Regions from separate parts of the Nocardia sp. NPDC058499 genome, predicted to be linked through region 1. Evidence: riboswitches for the same ligand, from Rfam matches in the RefSeq annotation. Region 1 holds a riboswitch; each other region holds the start of a gene.

Evidence for each region. Region 1 has a riboswitch for cobalamin ahead of ACFWPH_RS07410 (ABC transporter substrate-binding protein). Riboswitches for the same ligand answer to the same signal wherever they lie in the genome.
Region 2: linked by a shared signal. The riboswitch ahead of metE (5-methyltetrahydropteroyltriglutamate--homocysteine S-methyltransferase) and the one ahead of ACFWPH_RS07410 (ABC transporter substrate-binding protein) in region 1 are both predicted to bind cobalamin.
Region 3: linked by a shared signal. The riboswitch ahead of ACFWPH_RS01330 (ABC transporter substrate-binding protein) and the one ahead of ACFWPH_RS07410 (ABC transporter substrate-binding protein) in region 1 are both predicted to bind cobalamin.
Region 4: linked by a shared signal. The riboswitch ahead of ACFWPH_RS26685 (FecCD family ABC transporter permease) and the one ahead of ACFWPH_RS07410 (ABC transporter substrate-binding protein) in region 1 are both predicted to bind cobalamin.

The regions. Positions count from the first base shown of each region.
Region 1 covers NZ_JBHXMZ010000002.1:484,513-491,890, reverse strand. The annotation lists gene ACFWPH_RS07430 (GntR family transcriptional regulator) at 1-283, opposite strand, end outside; gene ACFWPH_RS07425 (LLM class flavin-dependent oxidoreductase) at 359-1,729, shown strand; gene ACFWPH_RS07420 (CaiB/BaiF CoA transferase family protein) at 1,754-2,938, shown strand; gene ACFWPH_RS07415 (HpcH/HpaI aldolase/citrate lyase family protein) at 2,964-3,881, shown strand; cobalamin riboswitch at 3,929-4,110, shown strand; gene ACFWPH_RS07410 (ABC transporter substrate-binding protein) at 4,127-5,728, shown strand; gene ACFWPH_RS07405 (ABC transporter permease) at 5,732-6,706, shown strand; gene ACFWPH_RS07400 (ATP-binding cassette domain-containing protein) at 6,700-7,378, shown strand, end outside.
Region 2 covers NZ_JBHXMZ010000001.1:987,991-995,368, forward strand. The annotation lists gene ACFWPH_RS04585 (pyruvate carboxylase) at 1-2,413, opposite strand, end outside; cobalamin riboswitch at 2,922-3,127, shown strand; gene metE (5-methyltetrahydropteroyltriglutamate--homocysteine S-methyltransferase) at 3,243-5,543, shown strand; gene recG (ATP-dependent DNA helicase RecG) at 5,942-7,378, opposite strand, start outside.
Region 3 covers NZ_JBHXMZ010000001.1:289,677-297,054, reverse strand. The annotation lists gene ACFWPH_RS01355 (RNA polymerase-binding protein RbpA) at 1-215, opposite strand, end outside; gene ACFWPH_RS01350 (hypothetical protein) at 642-965, shown strand; gene ACFWPH_RS01345 (M23 family metallopeptidase) at 1,197-1,910, opposite strand; gene ACFWPH_RS01340 (helix-turn-helix transcriptional regulator) at 2,098-2,415, shown strand; gene ACFWPH_RS01335 (glycosyltransferase family 9 protein) at 2,443-3,420, opposite strand; cobalamin riboswitch at 3,656-3,794, shown strand; gene ACFWPH_RS01330 (ABC transporter substrate-binding protein) at 3,900-5,426, shown strand; gene ACFWPH_RS01325 (ABC transporter permease) at 5,529-6,500, shown strand; gene ACFWPH_RS01320 (ABC transporter permease) at 6,497-7,372, shown strand; gene ACFWPH_RS01315 (ABC transporter ATP-binding protein) at 7,365-7,378, shown strand, end outside.
Region 4 covers NZ_JBHXMZ010000010.1:57,128-64,505, forward strand. The annotation lists gene ACFWPH_RS26665 (TetR/AcrR family transcriptional regulator) at 319-936, opposite strand; gene ACFWPH_RS26670 (nuclear transport factor 2 family protein) at 1,050-1,781, shown strand; gene ACFWPH_RS26675 (ABC transporter substrate-binding protein) at 1,819-2,820, opposite strand; gene ACFWPH_RS26680 (ABC transporter ATP-binding protein) at 2,817-3,590, opposite strand; gene ACFWPH_RS26685 (FecCD family ABC transporter permease) at 3,590-4,645, opposite strand; cobalamin riboswitch at 4,752-4,965, opposite strand; tRNA gene ACFWPH_RS26690 (tRNA-Met) at 5,137-5,213, shown strand; gene ACFWPH_RS26695 (dienelactone hydrolase family protein) at 5,472-6,191, shown strand; gene ACFWPH_RS26700 (pyridoxamine 5'-phosphate oxidase family protein) at 6,260-6,691, shown strand; gene ACFWPH_RS26705 (SMI1/KNR4 family protein) at 6,732-7,378, shown strand, end outside.

The DNA.
Region 1 (7,378 bases):
CGGCCTGGCCGGTGAGTACGCCGAGCAGGACGAAACTGTCGCGCACATCGTCGCCGCTGATCCCGATCACCGTGATACCGCTCCGGGGCGCCACTCGCACGAGACCTTCGAAGGACAGCTCGAGCAGCGCCTCGCGTACCGGCGTGCGGCTGGTGGCGAACTCCTCGGTGATGGCGTCCAGGTCGACCCGCGAACCGGCGGGCAGCGCACCCGTGAGAATGCGGTCGCGCAGTTCACGTGCGGCACGTTCGCGCACGGTGCCGGAAATGTCGACAGCTGTCATCCGCCGAGCTTATCAGCACCTGGAATACCGCATCTGACCGTTGATACCTGATATATCAGATGTTACATTCGGTGCATGGCGGCGAAACGAGACGACCGGATGTCACTGGTCGCGTTCATGCAGGCGGGCAGTACATCGGTGTACTCGGGTTCCTGGCGGCATCCGAACACCGAACACGGCTACCTGGACGCGTCCTACTACGCGAAGGTCGGCAGGCAGTTGGAAGAAGGCTGTTTCGACCTGATGTTCTTCGATGACCGGCTGGCGATGCCCGGGATCTACGGTGGTTCGGTCGCCGAAGCGGTGCGCACCGGCGCCCGTCCGGTGAAGCTGGATCTCAGTGTGGTGCTCGGGGTGCTGGCGCAGGCCACATCCAAGATCGGTCTCGGCGCCACCTACTCCACCACCTACTACGCGCCGTTCCATGTGGCGCGCACCTTCGCCACGCTGGACCACCTGTCCGGCGGCCGGGCGGCCTGGAATGTGGTCACCTCGGTCAACGACAGCGAAGCGCAGAACTTCGGCCTCGAAGCGCATCTCGGCCACGAAGAGCGCTACGACCGTGCCGACGAATTCCTGGATGTGGTGGCAGGACTGTGGGATACCTGGGAACACGGCGCGCTGCAGCACGACCGGGTGGCCGGGTATTTCGCCGATCCCGCGAAAGTGCACGAACTCGGGCACACGGGCCGCTGGTTCTCCGCGCGCGGACCGCTGACAGTACCGCGGCCACCCCAGGGCCGGCCGGTGGTCATGCAGGCCGGGTCCTCCGGCCGGGGTCGCGAGTTCGCCTCGCGCTGGGCCGAGTTGATCTTCACCGGGGATCCCGGCCTGGAGGTGGCGCGCGGCCACTACGCCGACCAGAAGGCCCGCATCGATGCGGCGGGCCGGGACCCGAGGTCGGTGAAGATATGCCCGATGGCCTACGCGGTGGTCGGCGAGTCGGAGCAGCACGCCAAGGAACGCGAGGCCATGCTGCTCGACGATCTCGTGGACCCCATGGCCTCGCTGACGCTGCTCTCCGAGCTGACCAACTACGATTTCGCCCGGCACGGCCTCGACGACCAGGTGACCGACGAGGTGATCGCCTCGATCTCCGGTATCCGCGGGCTCGTGGAGAACATGCGCGCCCACCTCGGCCGCCCGGTCACGGTGCGGGATCTGGCCGGGCACCGGGCCACGCTCCTGCAGGGGCCGCGTTTCGTCGGCACCGGACCGCAGGTGGCCGAGCAGATGGCGGAATGGTTCCACGGCGAGGCGTGTGACGGCTTCGTACTGGCCGCTACCCATATGCCGGGCGCGTTCGAGGACGTGGTCCGGATGGTGGTGCCGCATCTGCAGCGGGCCGGCCTGTTCCGCACCGCTTACGAGGGGAACACGCTGCGCGAACACCTGGGTTTGGCCGTTCCCGCGTCCACGCGCGCTGCCGCCGGATCGAGCGTGTAGATGAGCGGCACCGCAAGCGGTTCCCTGCTACAGGGGATCCGCGTCCTGGACATGGCCACACTGGCGGCCGCACCGCTGGCGGCCACCTATCTCGGCGAATTCGGCGCCGAGGTGATCAAGGTCGAGCAGCCGGATTCGGGCGACCCGATCCGCGCATGGGGTAATCAGCGCGACGGAATCGGCCTCATGTGGAAATCGGTATCCCGCAACAAGAAATCGGTCACGCTGAACCTGAGAGCGCCCGAGGGGCAGGAACTGTTGCGCCGGCTCGCGGCGCAGGCCGATGTGGTGATCGCCAATACCCGGGCGCACACCCTGCGCCGCTGGGGGTTGGACTACGCGAGTCTGTCCGCGGTGAACGATCGCCTGATCATGCTGCATATCACCGGGTTCGGGCTCAGCGGGCCGAAGAGTGAACGTCCCGGGTTCGGGACGCTGGGTGAGGCGATGAGCGGTTTCGCGCATCTCACCGGGGAGGCGGACGGCCCGCCGACCCTGCCGCCGTTCATGCTTGCCGACGGTGTGGCCTCGCTGAACGCCGCCTACGCCGTGGTCATGGCGCTCTACCATCGCGATGTACACGGCGGCCCGGGACAGCTGATCGATATCAACCTGGTCGACCCGCTGGCCCGGCTGCTGGAACAAACCCTGCTCGGCTACGACCAGCTCGGTCTCGTGCCCGCACGGGCCGGAAATCGCTGGGATATCTCGGCACCCCGCAACACCTACCGCACCAGCGACGGCCGCTGGCTGGCCATGTCCGGCAGCTCACCCGCGCTCGCGCTGCGGGTATTCCGTGCCATCGGCCGTGACGACCTGGTCACCGACGCCGATTTCGCCGATCCGCAACGGCGGCTGTCCCGTGCGGCGGAGGTGGACGAGGTGGTGGCGGCGTGGGTCTCGGAACACACTCTCGCCGAGGCGATGTCGGTATTCGATGCCGCCGAGGTGGCCGCCGCCCCGGTCTACGATATCGCCGACCTGGTCGGCGACGAACAGATGCGGCATCGCGGTGTCTTCGTACCCGTCGGCGACGACGAACTGGGCACGATGACCGTCCAGGCGCCGGTGCCCCGGTTCTCCGGCGCGACAGGCCGGCTGGACCACCTGGGGCCGCGCCTCGGTCAGCACAACAGTGAGGTCTACCGCGACATCCTCGGCCTGACCGACCCCGAACTGGACGATCTGCGCGCCCGCGGCGTGCTGTGAACCACCCCGGAAAGAAGGATTTTCGATGACCTCTGTGCTGCGCCGCTCCGAACTGGCGCTCCCGGCCTGCAACGACCATATGTTCGGCAAAGCGCTCGCCAGCGGCGCCGACCTCGTATTCCTGGACCTCGAGGATGCCACACCGGAAAGCCTCAAGGAGGAATCCCGGGAGAAGGCGATCGGCGCCCTGAACGACCTCGATTGGGGCCGCACGGTCCGGGCCGTACGGATCAACGGACTCGACACCCAGTGGTGCCACGACGACATCATCGAGGTGGTGACTCGCGCCGGTAACCGGTTGGACACCATCGTCGTCCCCAAAGCCTGCACCGCCCGGGATGTGTGGTGGGTCGATCTGCTGCTCACCCAGCTGGAAACCAAACTCGGCCTCGACCGCAGAATCCGCCTCGAGGTGCTGATCGAAGAGGTCGAAGGCCTGGCCAATGCCGAGGAGATCGCGAAGGCGAGTTCGCGAGTGGACGCGCTGATCTTCGGTGTGGGCGATTTCTCGCTTTCCCAGGGAGCCCGGGTGGACACGAACTTCGAACCGCTCGGCGACTACCCCGGCGATTTCTGGCACTACGCCCGCGCGAAGGTCATCGTCGCGGCCCGGATCGCGGGCATCGTCGCGATCGACGCGCCGTTCCCGGACTACGGCAACACCGAGGGTTACGAACGCGACGCCCGCCGCGCATCACTGCTCGGCTACACCGGGAAGTGGGCGATCCACCCGGTACAGGTGCCGATCGCGAACACCGTCTATTCACCGACCGCCGGGGAAATCGCGCTGGCCGAACGCAATATCGCCGCATACCGCGACGCCGAGGCGGCGGGACGCGGTGCGGTGGGGGTCGACGGAGTGCTGGTCGATGCGGCGCATGTGAAGATGGCGCAGGCCACGCTGGCCCGCGCAGCGCTGATCGAGGGTTCGCCCGCGAGATGACGAGGGCGGGGGCCGCGCACCGTTCTCGCTGCCCGGATCCGCCGAGTAGAACGCATTCCCGGTAACGTCCTCCGTGGAGCAGGGAACACCGGTGCGAATCCGGGGCTGTCCCGCAACTGTCACCGAGGAGCGATCCGCCATCAGTAGCCACGACCTACCCGGGTCGGAAGGCAGGCGGGGATGCGTCGATCCGGGAGCCAGGACACCTGCGCCACGGTATCGGGTGACACCCCACGAGGATGGCGATGAACAACTCCACAACCGGTCGGACAGTGCTCGGCCGCCGACGACTGCTGGCAACCGGCGCGGGTCTGCTCGGACTGACCGCTCTGGGCGGCGCCGGGCTGCTCACGGGCTGTGGTACAGCGGACGGGCCGTCCGGGCCGCCGTCCGGCCCACCGCAATCGGGCGGCCGGCTGCGGTCGTTGATCGCGGGGCGGTCCGCGACCTCCGATGTGCTGGACCCGCACGAGGCGGGGAGTTCGGCCGGCGGGGCGGTATCGAAAAATGTCTGGGACAAGCTGGTCGCCTACAACAACGATCTCACCCTGCGGTACCGCCTGGCCCGGTCCTTGGAACCGAACGCCGACGGCAGCGTCTGGCGGATCAGTCTGCGACCCGGGGTGGTGTTCAGCGACGGAAGTCCGCTGACCTCCCGCGATGTGCTGTGGAGTTTCGAGCGGATGCTCGACCCGGCGCGGGCCTCGTCCGGTGACCTGGCAATGGTCGATATGGCGCGGACCAAGGCGGACGGCGAACTCGACGTGCTGGTCGCCATGAAAACACCGATCGCCGACTTCGGATCGGTGCTCGCGGGGTGGTACTGCTATGTCGTCAAGGACGGCACCACGGAGTTCGACCAGCGCACCCTGCCCGTGGGTACCGGGCCGTTCGCGCTGGTCGCCTGGTCGCCGGGCGACCGCACGCTACTGCGCCGCAACGACCGCCACTGGGACGGCCCGGCGCTGCTGGACGAGGTCGAGATCGTCCAGATCGCCGAAACCGAAGCCCGGATGAACGCCTTTCTCTCCGGTGAGGGCGACGTGGTGCACGAGATGAGCTACCTGCAGGCTCGCAACCTGGAGAACGACCCGGCCGCGACGGTATACGTACCGCCCGAGGGGCTGATGGGGTGTTTCCAGATGCGCACCGATCTGGCGCCGTTCGACGATGTGCGGGTGCGGCAGGCGATGCGGCTGGCCGTGGACCGGCAGGCGATGGTCGATGCCGTCTACTACGGGTACGGCGAGGTCGGCAACGATATCTATGGCAAGGGAGCGCCGTACTACAACGACACCCTGCCGCAGCGCAGCTACGACCCGCAGCGTGCCCGGGACCTGCTGCGGGCCGCGGGGAAGGAAAACCTCGAGGTCGCGCTGGTGACCGCCGACGGTATGCCGGGCATGGTGGAATCGGCCACCCTCTACGCCGAACAGGCGAAGGCCGCGGGCATCACCATCCGGCTCGAATCCGCGCCCGCCGATACCTACTTCTCCCAGGTCTCCGGTAAACGCGCGCTCACGCATGTGGGGTGGTGGAACTACAGCCTGGACTATTTCTACGGCCAGACCGGAACCAGTACCTCACCGAGCAACGGCACCGCATGGCGGCGGCCCGCCTGGGATGCGAAATTCGCCCGGGCCCGGGCCGCCATGAATCCCGAGCGGCGCCGCGAACTGTACTTCGAACTCCAGGACGAGCTGTGGCGGGAAGGCGGGCTCATCCTGCACAGCTTCGCCAAACGGCCCGACGCCGCCCGCAACACCGTCGGAGGGATGCGCGCCGGCGTTCCGGGTACCGACGACTGGGCGAACTACGCCACCACCTGGATGACTCCGCAGGCCTGAGGCGTGCTGCGATATATTCTCGGCCGCGCCGGCGCCGGGGCGGGTGTGCTCGCCGCGGTCACCGTGCTGGTTTTCCTGCTGTTCGAACTGCTGGATTCGGATGCGGCGGTGGTGGTGCTGTCCCGGCGTGGCGCGGGTGATCCCCCGCCCGAGCAGTTGGCGGCACTGCGTGCGGAAATGGGCCTGGACCGGCCGGCGCCGGTCCGGTTCGCCGAATGGGTCGCCGGATTCCTGCGGGGTGACCTCGGTGATTCGCTGATCTCCGGCCGCCCGGTCGCCGAGGTGCTGTTCGACCGTTTGGCCAACAGTGCCGCGCTGGGACTGCTCACGATCGTGCTGCTGATCCCGCTGGCGCTGGGGCTGGGGCTGCTGGCCGGCGCCCGCCCGGGGTCGCGCACCGACCGGGTGGTCAGCGCCGGTGCGCTGGCCGTCGAATCGGTGCCGCCGTTCATCACCGGTGTCCTGCTGGTGGCGATCACCGCGCTGTCGCTGCGGCTGCTGCCCGCGGTATCGCTGGTTCCCACCGGCACGAGCGTCTGGGATAGGCCCGCGGTGCTGGTGCTGCCCGTGATCTGTCTCCTGGCGGGCCTGTCACCGCATCCCGCGCGGATCGTGCGCGCCCAGACTGCCGAGGTCATGGCGACCGAATACATCCGCACCGCACGGCTCAACGGTGTCGGCGGGTTCCGGCTGGCGTGGCGGCATATCGCGCCCAACGCCGTGTCCGCCTCCATCCATCCGCTCGCCGGGTCGGTGGTGGGTTTGATCGGTGGCATTGCGGTCGTGGAAACCCTCTTCTCCTATCCCGGCGTATCCAAGGAACTGTTGATCGCGATCGCGGCGCGGGATTACCCGTTCGTCCAGTCCGCAGCTGTGCTGCTGGCGGCATTCGGGATCGCTGTCTACCTGCTGGCGGATCTGCTCGCCCTGCTGATCAGCCCGCGAGCCCGCACACTCTTGGGGGCAGGACGATGGTGAGGAAATCGGGCTGGGCGCTGGTCGTCGCGGGGATTCTGGGTCTGGTGGCGCTCGGACCGTTGCTCGCCCCGTATCCGCCCACGGCCTCGGTCGCGGCACCGTTCCGGCCGCCCGGCGCGGAGCATCTGCTCGGCACCGATGTCGTGGGCCGGGATGTGCTGTCCCGTCTGCTGCACGGCGGTTGGTCGCTGATCAGCGTCTCGGCGGCGTCGCTGTTCATCGCCTACACGCTCGGGCTGACACTGGGTCTGCTGGCCGGACTGCGGCCACGGGCGGATCCGTGGATCATGCGGCCGGTGGACGCGATCGTCGTCATCCCGTGGTTCTTGGTGCTGGCGGTGACGGCCACCGCGCTCGGCCCGGGAGCGGCGGCCGTACTGCTGACTTCCTCCTTGGCTGCCGCGCCGTGGATCGCGCGGATCGTCCGCACCGCGGTGCACGATATCGCCGGTGCGGGTTATGTGGAATCGGCCCGCGCCCGGGGCGAACCGCTGTGGCGGATTGCCGTGGTCGAGATCCTGCCCAATCTGCGTGGTGTGGTGCTGGCCGACGCCGGTGTGCGCTTGTCGGGGGTTATCTCGATCGTGGCGGTCGGTGGTTTCCTCGGACTCGGCCTGCGCCCGCCGGCACCGGACTGGGCACTGATGATCACCGAGAACCGGCCGGGATTCG
Region 2 (7,378 bases), on a different contig from region 1:
CCTTGCGCAGCGCCTCCCAGTACGGCTCCAAATCGCAGACATTGCCCAGGTTCAGGCCGGTGTCGTGCTCGCTGTGCGCGGCGGCCGCGACGATCGCGGACAGCGCGGGCTGGCTGGTGGTACCGGCCATCGCCGCCGACGCACCGTCCACCGCGTCGGCACCGGCCTGCCACGCCGCCAGATAGGTCGCGAGCTGACCGCCCGGGGTGTCGTGGGTGTGCACATGGACGGGCAGATCGAAATTGCTGCGCAGCGCCGTCACCAGTTTCGCCGCCGCCGGGGCTCGCAGCAGACCGGCCATATCCTTGATCGCGAGCACATGCGCGCCCGCGTCGACGATCTGCTCGGCCAGTTTCAGGTAGTAGTCCAGGGTGTAGAGCTTCTCGTCGGGATCGGACAGATCCCCCGTGTAGCTCAGCGCCACCTCGGCCACCGCGGTACCCGTTTCCCGGACCGCGTCGATCGCCGGACGCATCTGGTCGACATTGTTGAGCGCGTCGAAGATCCGGAAGATATCGATCCCGGTGTCGGTGGCCTCCCGTACGAAAGCCCGAGTGACCTCTTCGGGATACGGCGTGTAACCGACCGTATTCCGTCCGCGCAGGAGCATCTGCAGGCAGATATTCGGCATCGCCTCGCGCAGGGCGGCCAGCCGCTCCCACGGGTCCTCGTACAGGAACCGCAGCGCCACATCGTAGGTCGCGCCGCCCCAGCATTCGACCGAGAGCAGTTCGGGGGTCAGCCGGGCGACGTGACCGGCGACATCGAGCAGGCCGTTGGTCCGCACCCGGGTCGCCAGCAACGACTGGTGGGCGTCGCGGAACGTGGTGTCGGTGACGCCCACGGCTTTCTGTTCGCGCAGGGCGCGTGCGAAACCTTCCGGGCCCAGGGTGAGCAGCTTCTGCCGGGACCCGTCCGGCGGCGGTACCGACAGGTCGATGGCGGGCAGTTTGTCGTGCGGGTACACCGCTGTCGGCCGCGCCCCGTGCGGTTTGTTCACGGTGATATCGGCCAGATAGTTCAGGATCTTGGTGCCGCGGTCGGCAGGTTCACGCAAGGAGAGCAACTGCGGACGCTCGTCGATGAACGAGGTGGTGACCCGCCCGGCCTTGAAATCGGGGTCGTCGAGCACGGCCAGCAAGAACTGGATATTGGTGGTGACACCGCGGATCCGGAACTCCATCAGCGCCCGCCGCGCCCGGGCCACTGCCGCCGGGAAATCCCGGCCCCGGCAGCTGAGCTTCACCAGCATCGAATCGAAGTAGGCGCCGATCTCGGCACCGAGGTTCGCCCCGCCGTCGAGCCGGATACCGGCGCCACCGGGCGTACGGTAGGCCGTGATCCGCCCGGTATCGGGGCGGAAACCGTTGGCCGGGTCCTCGGTGGTGATCCGGCACTGCAGCGCGGCACCGCGAATGGTCACCTTGTCCTGGCTCAGGCCCAGATCGTCCAGGCTCTCCCCCGCGGCGATCCGCAGCTGCGACTGCACCAGATCGACATCGGTGATCTCCTCGGTCACCGTATGCTCGACCTGGATACGCGGATTCATCTCGATGAAGACATGGTTCCCGCGCTCGTCGAGCAGGAATTCGACGGTTCCCGCGCAGCTGTAACCGATCTGCCGGGCGAACGCCACCGCGTCGGCGCAGATCCGATCGCGCAGTTCGGGATCCAGGTTCGGGGCGGGCGCCAGCTCGATCACTTTCTGGTGCCGCCGCTGCAGCGAACAGTCGCGCTCGAACAGGTGCATCACATTGCCCTGGGTATCGGCCAGGATCTGCACCTCGATATGGCGGGGGTTGACCACCGCCTGCTCCAGGAACACCGTGGGATCGCCGAACGCGGATTCGGCCTCGCGCGAGGCCGCCTCGATCGCCTCCCGCAACTGTTCACGCGCCTGCACCCGGCGCATACCACGGCCACCGCCACCGGCGACCGCCTTCACGAACACCGGGAACTCCATGGACTCGGCCGCCGCGAGCAGTTCACCGACATCCGCGGAAGGTGCGCTGGAATTCAGGACCGGCAGCCCGGCCGCCTTCGCCGCCGCAATCGCGCGCGCCTTGTTACCCGCGAGTTCCAAGACCTCGGACGACGGACCGATGAAGGTGATTCCCTCGCGCGCACAGGCGGCGGCCAGGTCCGGATTCTCGGACAAGAACCCGTATCCCGGATAGATCGCGTCGGCGCCGGCGGTCTTGGCCGCCTCGATGATCGCGTCGACCGAGAGATAGGCCCGGACGGGATGCCCCTCCTCGCCGATCTCGTATGCCTCGTCCGCCTTCAGGCGGTGGACCGAATTGCGGTCCTCGTGCGGGAAGACGGCAACCGTTCCGATACCGAGCTCGTACGCCGCGCGGAAGGCTCGGATGGCGATCTCGCCGCGGTTGGCAACCAAGACTTTCGAGAACATTGACCCAACGTACCCGGCGCCACATCCAGGATCGACACCGAAGTCCACTTCGCAGAATCTTCACAACGGGGCATTGCACGGTTGCGAAACATTGGTCACCCTGCCGTCACATCTCACCGGCGACCACGGGCGATTGTGCGATCAGCCGAGGTTGGCCAACTCCGGGCAATCTTCGCAGCGAGGCCACACATCCCTCGGCAGCGCGGTCGGGGACCGAGCTCGGCCATACGCCCGCCCCCACTCGGCCGCACGCTCGGCGCCGTCGACCAGCTCACCGACGCCTCCGCCATCGCCGATACCGCCAGGACGATTCCCGTAGCGGACAGTTCCACATACGGAACGAACCGTCCCCCCGCGTGCCGACGATCGCGCTCGACGAGGTACAGCCACCGGCGCACTGGCCGACGTCAGCCGGTAGCCGCGCGCCGTATCGGCGGGCGCATCGGCTCGGCACGGCGGGCGGGCTATGGTGGATAACGCAGCTGGTTCGCCGGCCGGTCGCCCCGGAGCCCCGGACGATCGTCCCGGCGTCGAAACCCGCAACGGGCGGGTGAGAGGGAATCCGGTGGAAATCCGGAACTGTCCCGCAGCGGTGAGCGAGAACGAACGCCGTCATCAGCACTGGGCGCACAGCCTGGGAAGCGACGGCCAGTAGGTCGGCCGATGGGCCGGTGCCCGCGAGTCCGAAGACCTGCCGGTTGTACCGGGTACGCCGTATCCGGTGGCCACCGCCTCGAGGATTGGGCGCCGCGGTCCACCAGTGCTGAAAACGCTCCCGCCGCGCGCGGCGGTCGGGTTTTCAGTGGTGTCCGTGCACCCGCGTAAGGCGATGGCCGGTCGAACGTCAGCACTGGAGAACACCGTGACTGCTATTTCGCACAATCCGTTCACCGCAACGGTTCTCGGCCTGCCCCGGGTGGGGCCGCGCCGCGAGCTGAAACGCGCGACCGAATCCTATTGGGCCGGGCGTATCGATGCCGATCGTCTCCACGAGACCGGGCGGACCCTGCGCCGCGACCAGTACGCGGAGCTACAGGCCGCGGGCATGGATTCGATTCCCGTCGGCACCTTCTCCTACTACGACCAGATGCTCGATACGGCCGTGCTGCTGGGCGCCCTGCCGCCGCGGGTCGCCGATATCGCCGGCCCGCTGGACCGCTATTTCGCCGCGGCCCGCGGTACGGATTCGGTGGAACCACTCGAGATGACCAAATGGTTCGATACCAACTATCACTATCTGGTCCCCGAGATCGGCCCGCACACCTCGTTCGCGCTGCATCCCGGCGAATTGCTGGCGCAGGTGCGCGAGGCGCTCGAACTCGGCGTCCCGGCGCGTCCGGTCGTCATCGGCCCGATCACTTTCCTGAAACTCTCGAAATCGGCGGACACCGCCGCGCTGGAACGCGTCGGTGAGCTGATCCCGCTCTACCGGGACCTCCTCGCGCTGCTCGCCGCGGCGGGCGTGTCCTGGGTACAGCTCGACGAACCCGCCCTGGTCACCGACCTCACCTCGGAGGAACTCGCGGTGGTCCGCCAGGTCTACACCGAGCTGACGGAACCGGCCGACCGGCCGGCCGTCCTGGTCGCCACATACTTCGGCAATCCCGGCCCCGCGCTGGGAGCCCTCGCCGGAACCGATGTGGAAGGACTCGCGATCGACCTGGTCGCCGGCGGTACGGTCGACGATGTGGCCGCCGTTCCCGCTTTGGCGGGTAAAACGCTGGTTGCCGGTGTCGTCGACGGTCGTAATGTCTGGCGCACCGATCTTGATCGAGCCCTGTCCACCCTCGCCACACTGCTCGGCAGCGGGAAATCGGTCGCGGTTTCGACCTCCTGCTCCCTGCTGCACGTGCCCTACACCCTCGCCGTGGAAACACACCTCGACGAAGCCCTGCGCTCCTGGCTCGCCTTCGGCAGCGAAAAACTCGCCGAGGTCCGGGTGCTGGCCACGGGCCTGAACACCGGTACCGAGGCCGTGGCGGCCGAACTCGCGCAGGCCCGCGCCGCGATCGCGAGCCGCCGGGCGGATCCGCGGATCGCCGACTCCCGGGTTCGGGCCCGGCTGGCCGCGCTGGGCCCGGCCGCCACCGAACGTGGCCCCGCGGCGCAGCGCCGGACCCTGCAGCAGGACCGGCTGCAGCTGCCGCCCCTGCCCACCACCACGATCGGTTCCTACCCGCAGACCACCGCGATCCGGCTGGCCCGGGCGGAGCTGCGCAAGGGCGACATCGACCGGCCCGAGTACGAGCGCCGGATGCGGGCGGAGATCGCCGAGGTCATCGCCCTGCAGGAACAGCTCGGCCTCGACGTGCTGGTACACGGCGAACCCGAACGCAACGATATGGTGCAGTACTTCGCCGAACAGCTCGACGGTTTCGCGGCCACCGAACTGGGCTGGGTGCAGTCCTACGGCACCCGCTGCGTACGCCCGCCGATCCTGTTCGGCGATGTCTCCCGGCCCGCGCCCATGACGGTCGATTGGATCGGCTACGCCCAATCACTCACCAGCAAACCGGTGAAGGGCATGCTCACCGGACCGGTCACCATCCTGGCCTGGTCCTTCGTGCGCGACGACCAGCCGCTCGCGGAATCTGCGCGCCAGGTGGCGCTGGCCATCCGGGACGAAACCGTCGACCTGCAGAACGCGGGCATACGGATCATCCAGGTGGACGAACCGGCACTGCGCGAACTGCTGCCACTGCGCGCGGCCGGCCAGCCGGACTACCTGGAATGGTCGGTGGGCGCGTTCCGGCTGGCGACCTCCGGGGTCGCCGATTCCCTCCAGATCCACACCCATCTGTGCTATTCGGAATTCGGTGAGGTCATCGACGCGATCGCCGGCCTGGACGCCGATGTGACCTCGATCGAGGCGGCACGGTCGCATATGGAGGTACTCGACGATCTGAACGCCGCAGGCTTCGCTGCGGGCGTCGGCCCCGGTGTCTACGATATCCATTCGCCCCGGGTGCCGAGCGCCGAGGAGATCACCACCGCGCTCGAGGCCGCGCTGAAAGCTGTTCCTGCCGAACGCCTCTGGGTGAACCCGGATTGTGGCCTGAAGACCCGCGGTACCGCCGAGGTCGAAGCATCACTACGCAATATGGTCGCCGCCGCGCAGCGCGTGCGCTGACCGGACACCGCCGCGCAGTACGGTCGCCGAGCCGGCCGTACTGCGCGCTGATCACAACCGGGCTTCCTGCGGCCCGGGCCGGGATACTGTGGCCGGGTCAGCCCTCCAGCTCTCCTGCCCCGGACTCGCGACGCTTCATCCGTTCGGTCGCAGCACATTCCGGGCAGTGTCGCGTAATCCGCAACACCGGACGAACCCCTCGCTGCGGAACCGGCGATCGCCGCCGGACCGCACGGCACCCTTGCTCTGGTCTCATACCGCCCACCCCTTTCCCTCGCCGTTGCTCTGTGCCAGATTTGACGCGACCGGGTGCGCATCGGTTCCCTCTCGCCCCAACAAATTTCGCGATCTCCGGCGACATTTCCGCCGCGGCGACCGCGGCTGCCGGCGCAGGGCGCTCAGGATTTGGCCAGGTATTCCAGCCGTTCCGAATCGACGGCGGCGTGCATCATCGCCGCCAGACCCGGATGCCGGGTGAGGCCGGGGTCGTCGGCGACCAGGGTGCGCGCGAGCTCCTGGGCGGTGGTGATGACCTCCAGATCGTCGAGCAACGACAGCAGCCGCAGCGAGCGCGCCGTTCCGGACTGCGCGGAGCCCAGCACATCGCCCTCACGCCGCTGCCGCAGATCGAGCACCGACAATTCGAAACCGTCGGTGGTCGCGGCCACCGCTTCCAGCCGGGTCATCGCGGGCCCGCCGGGCGCGGCGTCGGTGATCAGCAGGCACAGTCCGGGGTGTTTGCCACGGCCGATCCGGCCGCGCAACTGGTGCAACTGGCTCACTCCGAACCGGTCGGCGTCCACGATCACCATCACCGTCGCGTTCGGCACGTCCACGCCGACTTCGACAACGGTCGTACAGACCAGCACATCGATATCGCCGGCATTGAAATCGCGCATCACCTGATCTTTTTCATCGGCCGGCAGCCGTCCGTGCAGCAACCCGATCCGCAGGTGCGCCAGCGGCCCGGTGCGCAGTCGATCGACGACGTCCAGCACGGACTGGGTGGTGGGCGGCTCCTTCCCGGAATCCGCACCGCGCGATTTTCCGCTCTTACCGCGGGTACCGCCGCCGTCCTCGTCGTCGCCGATGCGTGAGCACACGACATACGCCTGCCTGCCGGCCGCCACCTCCTCGGTGATCCGCTCCCATGCCCGATCCACCCAGTTGGGGTGGACGCGTCTGGGCACCACTTTCGAGGCGATCGGGGAGCGGCCGCGCGGCAGCTGGGTGAGGGTGGAGGTCTCCAGATCACCGAGAGTGGTCATGGCGATGGTGCGCGGAATCGGGGTCGCGGTCATCACCAGCAGATGCGGGGACACACCGCCTTTCGCCTTGGCGCGCAACGCATCCCGCTGTTCCACTCCGAAACGATGTTGTTCGTCGACCACCACCATGCCCAGATCGAAGAACTCCACCGAATCCTGGATCAGCGCATGCGTACCGATCACGATCCCGGCCTCCCCGGTCACCGCTTCGAGCAACGCCGCCCGCTTGGTGGCCGTGGACATCGATCCGGTGACGAGCGTGACCCGGGTCGCCGTCTCGGCCGCACCGAGTTCACCGGCCTGCCCGAGATCGCCCAGCATCCCGCACAGCGACCGGTAGTGCTGGGCGGCGAGAACCTCGGTGGGGGCGAGCAGCGCGCATTGCTGACCCGCGTCGACGACCTGCAACATAGCGTGCAGGGCGACGATGGTCTTACCCGATCCCACCTCGCCCTGCAGCAGCCGGTGCATCGGCTGCTCGCGGGACAGGTCGGCGGAGATTTCCGCGATCACCTGACGCTGCCCCTCGGTCAGCTCGAACGGTAACCGCTCGTCGAAGGCGGCGGC
Region 3 (7,378 bases), on a different contig from region 1:
GCCTCCTGCGAGGTGCCTTCGAGTAGCACACCTTCCTGACCGTTCTTGCACAGCCAGGTCGGCGGGATCTCGGCCTCGTCGGCGAACGGAACATCGAATTCTTCACCATTGTCGGTCCGGTACCGGGCGATCCGGCGGGGAGCCAGATCATGGTCGCGGTCGGTTTCGTAGCTCACCGCTCCGAGCCGGCTGCCCCGGAGTACGCGATCTGCCATCTGTACAGGTCCTCTCTGTGTTGTCGGCGCGTTACCGCGCGCAGGTCCGCGGGTTCCCGGATGTTCGGTTCCGGATGACCGGATCGGAAACACCTCTCGGCGTATCCGCTGCGGTGCACCGGAACCCGCCCGGGGGCGAACCGGTGGGTTGACCCCTGTGGTTGTGCTGACGCGAACCTCGTGAGTTCGCGTGTCGCCGGCCGTTGCCTTCCGCCGACCGTTCGGGTCACGTCTGCGAGCCGTTCCCTCACACACGAACCGCGGTTCGTGCCGGTTGCGGCCTTGCGCCCTGTTTCTTGTCAACGTTCGCGAGGGTCGATCCGTTCCCAGTTCGGGAGAGCCTTGTAATTGTACGGCGTCGGCGCGAGAACTCTGCGCGGTGTGCGGTGTGTGCTGCTGTGCGAAGGCCTATTAGGGTGTCGGGTCATGTCGCGCCGGTTGCAGTCCTGTCTGTGGTGTGGTCGGGAAATCGTTGATACGGAAGCGGGACGGCGGCGCCGGTATTGCCGGCAGTCCTGCCGTCAGCGCGCCTATGAGCACCGCAACAATGTGAAGGGCACTGGTATCCCCGCCGATTCGGTGGTGCTCAGTGCCGCCGAGGCCACCGCCCTCGCGGACCGCTGGTTCGCGGCGCGCTGTGCGGCCGAGGATGTGGCGACCGCCATCGACGAGGGCGCCGGTAACGACGAGCTCGCCCGTCTCAGTGCGGTGCTGGTGGAACTCGCCCGGGATGCCGAACGGTTGCGCTGAATCCGGTTGCGAAGGCCCGGACCGTCGGCCGATCCGCATCTGGCCGTATCGAAACGATTACGGCGGCCAGCGGATTCGCTGCGAAAAGACCGGCTACCGCCGGGGTGCAGAAACACCAGACCGGCCATTGCCGCAGTACAGAGCAGCAATGGCCGGTGCAGGCATCCGATCACCCGACGAAGACCGGAGATCATGGGGCGGCCGGAGTTTTCCGGCCTGCCGGGAAGGGGGTCAGCCCGGGAAGTTCATGACATCGAGGCCGCGCCCGGCGAACCACGGCATCGGGTCGATCTTGCCGACACCCGGCTGATGCACCTCGTAGTGCAGGTGCGGTCCGGTGGACTGACCACGGCTGCCGACGGTGGCGATCACATCGCCGGCCTTCACCGGCTGGCCGACATGGGCCAGGATGTCCTGCATATGGCCGTACACGCCGACGGTGCCGTCGTCCTGCTGGACGCGTACCCACAGCCCGAAACCGGTGGCCGGGCCGGCCTCGATCACCACACCGTCGGTGACCGAACGAATCGGCACACCCTGCTGACCGGCGAAGTCGATACCGAAGTGGTTGGCACCCCAGCGCGGCCCGAAACCGGAGCTCACGACCGCATCGACCGGACGCACAGTGGTGGGCCGGGGCGGCGGCGGAGGCGGGAAGGGGAACGCGACGGGCTGGTTGTCCGCAGCGGGCTTGTTCGGGTCCCAGACCGCGGGATCATGGGAGTGGGCCTGCTGCTCGTCGGCAGGCGCGTCGGTGGCGGCCTGTGTGGGCGCGGTGGCGGCCACGTTCTTGATCGTTTCGTTATCGGAATCGGCACCTGCGGCGAGGAGACCGAAACCGGCACAGAGCGCAGTCGTGGTGGCGACAACCTGCGTCGTTACGCGACGACGGCCGATCGACGGCACCGTGAGCTTGCGGAGAGGTAACGGAAGGGTCACGGGCATGAGTTACAAGCTAGGGGACTTGCAGGCCGAGTCAGCAAGCATGTGGTTACCGTCACCCTGGGTGCATAAGCCCAGGTCGCTTATAACCGTACGGTAACGAAACCCGAAATTTCCCGCGTCGAGCTGCGCAAATGAGACATCCGCCGGGGGTTTGACCGAGGGGTTGCCCGATGGAGACACTGTATGAGTGGTCGCTAACAGAGTTGCGCCGCTGATCGCCCTCGCCGACCCCACCCGGCGGGCGATATTCGAAGCGTTGCCCTCTGGGCCGCGCTCGGTGGGGGAGTTGGCCAAACAGGTGGGGATCAGCAGTTCGGCCGTATCGCAGCATCTGCGCGTACTGCGCGAAGCGCGCCTGGTGATGGTGCGCCCGATCGGCAACCGCCGGCTCTACTCCCTCGACCCGCGTGGCCTCGGGGACGCCCGCGACTACCTGGAACAGTTCTGGCCGAGCGCCCTCGCCGCCTATGCCGCCGCAGTGAGCGAGGCGCGCGGCCGCGTATGAGACCGGGCGGCCCGGGGCCGTACCCGGTCAGCCCACCCGGCGGTACGAGGCACCCGTGACCCCGGCCTCGGAGCGGCGCTTGCTCAGCTGCCGATCCAGTGCCGCGATCACCTCGGCGGCGCCGATCTGCAGCAGGCCGGGATCGGGTGTCGTGCCCTCGCGGTCACCGGTACGGCCCGCCCACAGCACTTCGTGCCGGTTGAGGAGATGCCCGGGCGGTCCGCTCTGCGCAGGGGAGGAGGGGCCGAACAGTTGCACCGTGCGGGTCCCGAACGCGGTCGCGAGATGGGCGACACCGGTATCGCCGCACAGCAGCACCGAGGCTTCGGCCACAGTGGCCGACAGTTCGATCAGATTCTGGTTACCGGCCAGCACCCGCTGCCCGGCCAGCCCTGCCCGGGCAGCGATACCGTGGGCGCGCTCGCGATCACCTTCGTCGCCGGTGAGGACCACCTCGTGACCCAGTACCAGCAGATGCCGGATCACCGCGGCGAAGCGATCGGCCGGCCACTGCCGCGCGGTGGCGCCCGCACCGATATGCACGACCACACTGTCGCGGTGGCTGGTGGTGGCCACCGGCGGTACCAGCCCGAGATTGCGCCGGTCGGCGCCGATCCCGTCGAATTCCAGCAGATGGCACCAGCGGTCGATCGGATGCCGATCGTCGTGCCAGTCCGGGCCGGGAATTTCCGGGAACGCCGGATTGCGGTAGGTGAGGATACGTTCGGCGCCGGTCTTGGCGAGTTCCACGATCGGCGTGGCCTCGGCGCCGTGCAGATTGATGGCGAGCTTGGGTGGCGGTCCGTCCCAGCGCAACCCCTGCGGGTCGGCGATCGGCACCATCTCGTCCACCAGTGCGATCAGTTCGACCATCGGGCGCAGACGATGCGGGGTGGCGAGAACGAGATGATCGTTTCGCCGGGCCCGCCGTAGGGCACGCAACGCCGGAACAGCGGTGAGCAGCTCACCGAGACCGCGTGCCTGAAGCACGAGAACTACCGACACCCGACTCTCCTAGCCACCTGTTGCCCATTCCGCCCCCTCCCCGCACCATCCCGAGGGCTGGACCACGACGAGAGCATTCCCTTGGTTGACTACCCGTGGGCTCGGTGGGCAAACGTTGGCCGATCGCGGCCTGGGTCACATGTTGTGGCTCACAGAATATGTGGTGATCCGCCGTGGTCGGCCGCTGTGCCGGCCGGTTCGCGGGCGGGGTCCGGAGGGTCCGGCCGCGGCGGCGGTATGGTTCCGCGGCTTGCGCTTCGGTAATGTCGGCGCGGTCCGCAGGGAAGACCGGTGCGAGTCCGGGGCTGTCCCGCAACTGTGAGGTTCGCTGCGCGAACCGAAGCCAGATACCTGCGGATGAAGTACTGAACGGTCATGATCACGTGGGTATTGATCGATGCGCCGAACCAGCCGCCCGTGCGCGGCCGGTTTCGCATATCTGTGTCGCGTGAACTGCCTTGACGCGACGGGAGTCGGATATGCGTGGTAGGTCACCGGAGTGGAATCGCCGGACCTTTCTACTGGGCAGCGCGGTGGCCGCGGGGGCGCTGGCCGCCGGGTGTGGTAGGGGGGCCGGGTCCGCCTCCGAGACGTTCACCGCGGCCTTCCAAGGATCGGGTGCGGGGGAGGGGATCGATCCGGGGGTGAACACCCTGTTCATCGACGAAGCCCGGATGAAGGCGGTGTACGACGGGTTGTTCGAGGTGGATTCGGCGATGGCACCGATCCCGCGCCTGGCGGAATCGGGGGAACCCAACGCCGACGGCACCCGCTGGCGGATCGCACTGCGCGATACGCAGTGGCACGACGGGAAGAAATTTACCGCGAACGATGTGCTCTACACCCTGTCCCGGGTGCTCGGGCCCGCGCCTCAGCGCCCCTTCATCGCGGCGTCCTCACTGGATGGGGTCGATCTGTCCGGGTGCCGGGCGGTCGATGACCGGACCGTCGAGATCGCGCTGAAGGAACCGTCTTTCGAGTTCCTCATCGCCCTCTCGGTCTACGGGACCAAGATCGTGCAGGACGGTGCCACCGATTTCCGCCGGCCGGTGGGCACCGGCCCCTTCGTATTCGAATCCTTCGACGCCGGGCGCCAGTTCACCGCCACCCGCAACGAGCACTACTGGGCCGGCGCCCCCGGGATCGGCGAACTCCGGATCGTCAGCGCCGAGGCCGACGCCCGGGTGAACGCGGTACAGAGCAGGGAGATCGACTACGCCGACAACCTCACCCCCTCGGCGGCCCGGACCCTCGAAGGCCGGCCCGGGACTACGCTCGTCTCCACACCGCACAGCGGTATCTACTTCTTCGCCATGAAAACCGACCGCCCGCCGTTCGACAACCCGGATGTGCGCCGGGCGGTGATGCGGATGGTCGACCGGGCCGAACTGCTGAAGGTGGCGTTGGAAGGGCAGGGCGAAATCGGCAACGACGTCTTCGGCAAGGGCTACCAGTACTACACCGACCTCCCGCAGCACGATTACGACCCCGACGAAGTAGGCCGGTTACTCCGCCGCGCCGGCGTGCGCGACCTCTCGTTCGACCTGTTCACCGCGCCGGTGGCCTACGGCTTCGTCGAGGCGGCACGACTCTTCGCCGAGCACGCCGCCGCCTGCGGCGTGCGGGTGAACGTGGTGCTGGGCTCGAAGGACACCTACTACACCGAGGCACTGGAGACCGGACACCTCACGATGGGGCAGTCGGGTCCGTTGCCGATCCCCAACCATTTCGCGTCCCGCCTGCTGAGCCACTCACCGCAGAATCGGACCAAATGGTCCGATCCGGACTTCGACCGGCTCTACGCCAGGGCCCAGGGCACCCGGAGCCCGGAGGGCCGCGCGGCGCTCTACCGGACCATGCACGAAATATTGCACGACCGTGGTGGTTTCGTCTTCTTCGGCACCACCAACTGGAACAGTGCCGGCGGTGACCGGTTCGCCGACCTTCCGGCGGCCGTACCGAACTCGCACGAATGGGCCCGCTTCGACCAGGTGCGTGCCCGATGACGCCGAACCCGGATCCGGGTGCGGAGGACCGGGTCACCCGGTGGACAGCAGCGGACCACGCTCCGTACGAGCGCGTCGTGGTCGCGATCCGGTGATCGGCCGGTGATATCGGCAGCCCGCCCGGCCGGGCGGTTGCTCGTCCGCCGCGCCGGAATCGGCGTGGGCCAGCTCGGCGTGCTGCTCGTGCTGGTTTTCGTTTTATCGCTGCTGCTGCCCGGCGATGCCGCCGATGTGCAGAACAACACCGTCCTGAGTGCCGCACAGCAGGAGCAGGCCCGGCACCTCCTCGGCCTCGATGTCGCGCCGGTGACCAGATTTCTCGAATGGCTCGGCAATGCGGTGCGCGGGGACTTCGGCACCTCCTATGCCAACGGCGCGAGCGTCGGATCGGTGATCGCCGGCCCGTTCCTGATCACCGGGCTGCTCGCGGGGCTGGCGTTGCTCGTCCTCGTCCCCGTGGCGGTCACCGCGGGTTTCGCGGCGGGCCTGCGCCCCGGTTCGGTAACCGACCGCCTGATCACCTCGATCAGTATCGGGCTGGATTCGATCCCCGATTTCGTCCTCGCCGTCTTGCTGGTGGCGGTGCTGTCGGTGCGGCTCGACCTCCTGCCGGCGACCTTCCTGGGCGCCGATCTGCCGACCCTGCTGGAACAGCCCGAATATCTGGTACTTCCGCTGGTCGTCACGGTCGCGCGGGTCGCCGCGCCGCTGGTCCGGTTGGTCCGCGCCGGCGTGATCGAGGTGGTGAACCAGCCCTATATCGCGCAGGCGCAGCGGCTCGGAACTCCCCGGTTCTCGCTGCTGGCCCGGCATATGGCGCCCAATGCGCTGGCCCCGGCGATGCAGGAACTCGGCCGGACCGGTGACGGTCTGCTGTCCGGGGTGCTGATCGTGGAAGCGGTGTTCGCCGTACCGGGTATCGCCACCGAACTCATCGGCGCCATCGGAAACCGGGACGATCCGGTGATCCTCGCGATCGTCGCGATCACCGGGGGGATCGCCGTCGTGGTGAACACGGCGATAGATATGGCCGGATACCGGCTGAACCCGGCGGCGGCGCAGGTGCGGATATGACCGCCCGGCGGTGCATGTACGCGGCGTTCATCGCGGTACCCCTGCTGTTCGCAGTGGCCGGTCCGGTGCTCGCTCGTGGCGCGCCGGAGGACCCGTCAGCGCCGTTCGGGCCGTCCCCGTGGTCACCGTTCGGCACCGACCGGCTGGGCCGCGATGTCCTGGCCGCCGCACTCACCGGCGGGCAGACCTTCCTGGTCGTCGGGCTGCTCACCGTCCTGGGGGCCTACCTCACCGGGTTCCTCATCGGAGTATCCGCGGCCGCCGCGCCGCGCCGGTGGCTGGACGATCTGCTCATGCGGCCGGTGGATGTTCTGCTCTGCCTGCCCGCACTGCTGCTCATCATGGTGGCCGCCCTGCGCACCCAGGGATCGGCCGTGGCGATCGCGTGCGCCATCGGGCTCGCCCTGGTGGCGCCCATCGCGCGGTTCGTCCGGATGGCGGCCGCAGGGGTCGTGCACGGGCCGGTCATGGACGCGCTGCGGATGCAGGGCGAGAGCCGCCGCTACCGGTACGGGCGGTACGCGGTACGCGCGATGGCCCGGCCCATCGCCGCCGATATGGGTGTCCGCTTCACCGCCGCCGTCTATTTCCTCGCGTCCGCGAACTTCCTCGGCCTGGGTTTCGACACCACCTCCACCGACTGGGCGGTGTCGGTGGCGGCCAACAAGGATGCGCTGATGATCGCGCCGTGGTCGGTGCTGTTGCCCGGTGCGCTCATCGTGCTGCTGGCGGTGGGCACGAACCTGCTGGTCGACGATCTGCTGCCGGATCCGTACACGCGCGCCGCCGGCGGCGCCCGCAAACGCCGGCCCGCGGCACTGCTCATGGTGGCGCACAGCCGACGGTTGCGCCGGGTGGGCCGCGATGGCTGAACCCTT
Region 4 (7,378 bases), on a different contig from region 1:
GGTGTGGTGGAAGGAATCGGCTGCCCCTGACGGGTAACCGCGCGGTTCGGGCGGGTGCTCGCCGCAGTGGGTTCGGTGGTGACCTGCCCGGCGCAATCCCGGTTTCGATGCGTTCGGCCGATTCGACGGGGACGGCGTGCCGACCGCAGGCGGCGCAGGAGCAGAAGCAGGCCCTGGTCCGGTCGGTTCCGACCGCTCTGTGCGGACAGCCGAACCGGGCCGTCGTGCCGGTGCGGGCAGTCGAGGGGGCCGTTGTGCCTGTGCGGGCGGCCGGGCCGGGCCATCGTGCCGGTACGGCTCACTGCTCCCAGGATGGCTCTAGACGGTTGTTCGTGCGAGGGCGAGAACGATGTCGGTGGCCGCGTCGACCAGCCGGTCGCGCGGTACCGGGAGCCGGCCGTCGATCCAGTCGACGTAGAGCGCGACCAGTGCGCCGCTGAGTGCGGTCGCGCTGATGATCAGGGCTTCTTCGCTGTCGGGCAGCAGTGCGCTCACCTCGTCGCCGAGAGCGGGGAGCATCGTGCGGAGGAAGGCCGGGAGGCGGTCCGCACTGTGGCGGCGCAGGGTGTCGTCGGTGAGTGGTTCGCGCAGCAGAACCCGGGCCCGGCGTGGGTCCTCCTCGAAGTAGGCGGCGCAGATTTCGAGTGCCGAGCGCACGGTGGTGTGCGCATCCGTGGCCTCGGCGGTCGCGCCGAGCCTGGCCAGGAGTTCGGTTTCCAGGCGGTCGTAGACGGCGGTGAGCAGCGCTGTGCGGTCGGTGAAGCTCTCGTAGAAATAGCGCGGACTCAGGTTCGCCAGGCGCGTGACCGCCCGCATGGTGACCGCCGCCGGTCCGTCGGTGCCCAGCAGGTCGAATCCGACGTCCACGAGTTGTTCGCGGCGCTCCGCGGACCTGTCGTCCAGGGTCCGGCCGCGCCACAGCTTGGGTGCGCTCATCGGATCATCCTCGCATCGACCGCCACCATTGACATCAGGTGATTCAACATGAATCATACGATTCATGTTGCTACCGGGTGCGGCCGGCCCGCGCCCGTCGAAAGGTTGCCGCTGTGTTCAGTGAGGAAAAGTTTCAGCAGGCCCTGCGCCGCCCCCGCCTCGCCCGGCCCGCTCCCGAGTTCCTGGACGGTAATCGCGCGGTACCGATCCGGGTGATCCCCGAACCCGAACTGCAGGCCACCACCGAGGAATGGTTCGTCCAGTTCGACCGGAAACTGGAGTACTACGGCAAACTCGGTCTCGACCTGTCCTGGCTGATGGAGTGGGCGAAGAAATACTGGTGGAGCTTCCTGGCCCGGGATATGAGCCTCAACCACGAGCTGTACGCGCCGGATATCCGCTACACCGATGTCACCACCTTCGGCCGCACCATCACCGGGATCGACGAATTCGTGAAGTACAACTTCGCCTTCTTCGACGCCATCCCGGACTGGCGCTACGATCCGCTGCCCGACCAGGTCTATCTCGACGTCATGCCCGACGAGAAGGTCCGGGTCGTGATCCGCTATATCGGCAGCGGCCACTGGGACGGCCCACTGCGGCTCTACCCCTACGACGACAGCGCCCCCGTCCTGTACGGCACCGGCCGTTTCATCCAGTGCCCAGCGGTCGACCGCTACCACTTCAACGTCGACGGACTCATGGAGGAAGGTGAAACCCTCTACGACGCCTTCGATGTCACGCAGCGCGGCGGGATCCTCCCGCGCGACGACAGCTGGCAGTTCAAGGCCCTGATGTCGGCGTCGAAGATCCCGGCGCTGCTGCAGCGGTTCACGTCCCGGTAGGCCGGGCCGAACGCGACCGCGGGCTACCACGACGCGGCTAATAGCCCGCGGCGCGCAGGAATTCCGCGACCGTGACCACCGCCTGCGGATTACGCGGCCCCTCGACCAACGCCGCATAGGGCAATGCGAGGAAATTGTTCTCCCGGACGGCGGTGGTACCCGCCATCAGCGGATGCCGGCGCAGCTGCTCGATCTTGGCCTGCACCGTGTTCTCCGGGCCCGCACCGTAATCCACGATCACGATCGCCTGCGGATCACGCTGCGCGGCAGCTTCCCAGGAGGTCGAGGTCCAGGAATCGTTCAGATCGTCGAAGATATTGCTGCCGCCCGCCTCCCGGATGATCTGCGAGGGCGCCGCGGTACGGCCGGAGGTGAGCGGCTCCGGGCTCGCACTGTCGAACAGGAAGACGCGGGCCGCTTCCGCCGGGGCATCCGCGTCGGCCCCGGCGACCTGCTCGCGGTATCCGGCGACGAGTTCGTCCGCCTTCGCGCGCACCCCGAAGATATCGCCCAGGTTCCTCAGGTCGGTGTACAGGGCGTCGAGCGGTTCCATCACACCGCGCTGATCGGTCCCGGGTTGCCGGCAGGATTCGGTCAGCAGATACGGGTCCGCGCCGATCGAGCGCACCCAGTCCGGGGTCAGGCCGGTGCTCTCCCGGAACCCGTAATTCCAGCCGGCGAAAACGAAATCGGGTGCCGCGGCCTGGACGGCCTCCCTGGTGAAGGCGTCGCCGAGCTCCGGGGTGCGTTCGAAATCGGCCTGCCACGGCGAGGACGCGATATCGCGTTCCTTTCCGGGATAGGTGGTGTAGCCGGCGAGACGATCGGCCAGCCCGAGCGCGAACAACATTTCGGTGATGCCGGTGTCGTTGGCGACCACCCGCTCGGGGATACCGTCGATCGTCAGCGGGGTACCGCAGTTGGTGACAGTGACCTGCTGTCGGGCGCCAGCGTTCGCGGTTTCCTGTATCTCGGCGCCGCATCCGGTGAGCACTACTGCGGTCACCGCCAGGGCCACTATCGGCCGGAAGGTTGTCATCGGTAATCCTTGTCGTCGAAAATGACCTGCGGAACACCCAGCCGCGGATGGGTGAAGATATGGCCGCCGATCGAGAACCAGCGGCCGATCACCTCGGTGGTGATCACCTCGTGCGGATCGCCCGAGCACACCAGCCGGCCGCCGTGCAGGACGAAGAGCCGATCGCAGTGCTGCGCGGCCAGATTGAGATCGTGCAGCGCCGCGACAACGGTGATACCCAGGCCGCGCGCGGCCGCGAGGACGGTGTATTGGTGCTGTACATCGAGGTGATTGGTCGGTTCGTCCAACACCAGCACCTGCGGCTGCTGCGCCAGCGCTCGCGCGATCAGGACCCGCTGCCGTTCCCCGCCGGACAGGGAGAGGAAACCGCGGTCGGCGAGATGCGCAGTATCGGCGGTCGCCATTGCGGCGGCGCAGATCTCGTCGTCCCGCCGCCGGGTGCCGCGTAGCAGTGTGGTGTGCGGTAGACGTCCGGTGGCCACGACCTCGGCGGCGGTGAAATCGAACGGTGTCGACGTGTCCTGGGCCAGCGCCGCCACCTGGCGGGCGTTCTCCCGCATACTGATCGCCGTGATATCGGTGCCGTCCACCAGTACCCGGCCGGAGGCGGGCGACAGCGCCCGGTACAGACAGCGCAGCAGAGTCGATTTACCGCTCCCGTTCGGGCCGATGATGCCGATGAACTGTCCGGGTGCGGCCGTCAGGGTTACCGCCTGCACGATCGGGGTGCCGTCGAGTTCGACCGTGACGCCGGCGTAGTCGACCCGCATCAGCCGCGCTCCACCAGCGTGCCGCGCCGGCGCATCAGCAGGATGAACACGGGCACGCCCACCGCGGCGGTGACGGCTCCCAGCGGTAGTTCCTGGGGCGGTATCAGGGTGCGCGCCAGCAGGTCCGCGGTCACCAGGAACACCGCACCCAGAACCGGGGTCACCGCGACGAGCCGACGGTGATCGGCGCCCACCAGCAGCCGGGCGACATGGGGCACGATCAGGCCGACGAATCCGATAGCCCCGCATACCGCGACGAAACATCCGGTCATCGCGGCGGAGACCACGAACAGCAGCAGCCGGAAGCGTGCGGCATTCATCCCCAGCGCCGCACTCACCTCGTCGCCCATCGACAACGCGTTCAACTGTCGCGCGCAGAGCGCGATCACGGCCAGGCCGGCCGCGGCCACCGCGGCCACCAGCGGAACCCTCTGCCAGGTGGCACCGGCCAGACTGCCCAGCAACCAGAACATGACGGACCGGGCGGTATCGCCGCCCCGCGGAGCCAGGAACACCAGCACGGTCGTCGCGGCGGAGAACCCGTAACCGATGGCGGTGCCGGTGAGTACGAGCCGCAACGGCACCAACCCCGACGCCGACCGCGCCATCAGATATACGAGGGCCGTGGCGCCCAGCGCGCCGGTGAAAGCCGCCGTCGACAGCGCGTAGATTCCCAGCGCGCCGAATGCTCCGAACAGTATGACCGCGGTGGCGCCCACCGAAGCCCCGGAGGAAATACCCAGCACATAGGGATCGGCCAGGGCGTTACGCACCATGGCCTGGACGATCAGGCCGACCCCGCCGAGCCCCGCGCCGACACAGGCCGCCAGCAGGACCCGCGGCAGCCGGGAGTCCACGACGATCCGGTAGTTCGCCACCTCGCCGGTGAGTACGGTGCCGCCGGTGAGTTCGGCCCACAGGAACCCGACGGTGGAACGCCAGGGGATATGCGCCGCGCCGAGCCCCAGCGCGAGCACCGAAACCACCGCCAGCGCGGCGGTCAGGCCCGCCACGAGAACCGGCACGGGCAGCCGGCGTTTCGCTCTCGCTCTCATCGGGCCGTAGCTACCCGCACCGCCCCTGATCCGACGCCTGCAGACATGCGAGTACCGCGAGTCATAATCTCGTCAACCGTTCCCTCGGAGCCGACAGCGACCCGACCGTCGGCCGGGCCACGCCGGCAGGTCTTCGGGCTCGCGAACACGACACCGGACGGCGTCACCTACTGGCGGTCGCTTCCCAGGCCGGGGGCCCAGTGCTCGATGACCGCGGTCGTTTTCACATACCGCTGCGGGGCAGCTCCGGATTCCCACCGGATTCCCTCTTACGAACCACCCGTCGTCGACGGGCGGTAACCAGCGCGGGGTCACGGTAACACCCCGTATTCCCGGACCGGACGTGCCGGGCGGGATTGTGCACCACCTCACTGGGCCGGCCGCCGGGCTCGGTGGGCGAGATTCGGCCACGGCCGGTCCACGAGGATATCGCGGGCCGGAGGCCGCGTTTTGGTCCGGCGGCCCCTCGTGCGCTATGGTTACCAGCGCAACGCGGGGTGGAGCAGTTCGGTAGCTCGCTGGGCTCATAACCCAGAGGTCGCAGGTTCAAATCCTGTCCCCGCTACCATCAACGGCCGAGTGCGCAACGATACGAATCGTTCCGCACTCGGCCGTTCTCGGTATATTGCGCCTTTTCGTCCGACGTGGGGCCGATGATCCCGCGCTGCGCCGCGGAGACCTGTGTCGATCGCGGAATCGGCTGGTGCCGGATGACTGTGCGAGGGAGATGTCGCCCACTTGGCGTGATTGAGATTCTTTCTATACGAGAATGATACTCTCATCGGCGACTGCACAGTCGGATCGCCGGCAGCAAAGGAGGTGCCCGGTGGCCGAAATTACCGCGGTGACATTGCATCACGACGGAGCGGACCTCATCGGGGCCCTGGCCGTACCCGACGGGCCGGGGCCGCACCCGGGAGTGCTCGTGGTGCACACCGCACACGGGCTGACCGAAATGATGCGTGAACGCGCCCAGCGCCTGGCCGATCTCGGGTATACGGCCCTGGCCGTCGACATGTACGGCGGGGGACAGTCGTATCCGGCCCCGGATGCGGCGGGCGGGCCCTTCGCCGGCCTGCTCGGTGCCCCGGGGCGGGTGCGCGCCCGCACGGTGGCCTGGCACGAAGCGCTGAAGGGTCTGCCGGTCGTCGATCCCGGGCGCACGGCGGCGATAGGCTATTGCTTCGGTGGCAAATGTGTACTGGAACTGGCCCGCAGCGGTGCGGGCGCGCGGGCGGTGGTGAGCTACCACGGCCTGCTCACCACCGAGGAGCCCGCGCGGCCGGGCACTGTTCGCGCACACATCTCCGTTTACGCCGGCGGGCAGGACCCGTACGCACCGCGCGCCGATATCGACGCCCTGGAGCGCGAACTTGCCGCCGCCGGCGCCGATTACACGCTCACCACGTTCAGCCAGGCGGCGCACGGGTTCACCGATCCGAGCTCGGGCGATATCGGCCGGCCCGGTATCGCCTACGAGCCGTTGGCCGCCGCCCAGTCCTGGGCAGGCACGATCGCCCTCCTGGGATCCCTGCTCAACCCCTGAGCACCCGCGGTCCGAGCCGGACCTGTTCGGCGGGGAAGAGAGCCCCGCGTCCGGTGGTTACATCGTTTATGCCGAAACCTTTCACCGAAGCCGAACGTCAGAAGTTCCTCGCGGGCAAGCATATTGCGGTGCTGTCGGTCGCGGCGGCGGATGGGCGCCCGCCTGCGTCGGTCCCGATCTGGTACGACTACACACCCAGCGGTGACATCAGGATCAATACCGGCGCGAACCGGCGCAAGGCCAGGCTCATCCGGGAAGCCGGGGTGGTGACGTTGGTCGTGCAACGGGAAGAGTTGCCGTATCAGTACATCATCATCGAAGGCACCGTAGTCGATGCCGCGACCCCCTCCCCGCTGGACGTTCGCGAATCCATCGCCACTCGGTACCTCGGTCCCGAAGCCGGGCGTGCGTTCGCCGAGCAGATGGACGGCCGCGAATCGGTCCTGTTCACGATCCGTCCCGACCGCTGGATCACGCAGGACTACTCGGACGACTTCTGATGCCCGGCCGGGCCCGAGGCGTCGCCGGTAGGTTTGCGGTATGCACCCCCTCCTCACGCGACTCGACCGATGGCTCGCGGTGAATCGGCCCGCCTACTATGCCGGACTCGCTCCCGGCGCCTCGACCGCCGATATCGATGAGCTCGCGCGTGCTGCCGGTGGTGAGGTTCCCCCGCCGCTTCGGGAGCTGCTCACCTGGCGTAATGGGCAGAGCGGGGACTACGACGGATGCCTGGAGTCGCTCTGGTTCCTGATGTCGGCCCGCGAGATCGCCGACACCATGGAAGATATGGTGTGGGTCAAAGAGACCGAAGGTTTCGAGGAATTGTGGTGGGGACCCGGGTGGGTCCCGTTCCTGGGAAACATCTACGGCGACCATCTGTGCATCGATCTCCAGGGTGCTTTCGACGGCAAACCCGGACAGCTCATCGAGATCCCCAGCAAATCCGAGTCCCGGGATATCCGCTACCCCTCCCTCGAAGCGTGGCTCGAAACGTTCGTCATCGCGCTCGAAACGGGCATGTTCGAAGAGGCCGATAAGGGCTATCGGCCCGGCTGCTGGGCCCCGATCGACGACGAAGAGTACGCGGCGCTCATCGCCGGCCGCTATCCCGGTTACCCCATCGAAGCCGAGGTACCGTATTTTCCCGACGATATCGAGGACGAGGCATCTTCCGGATCGGCCGA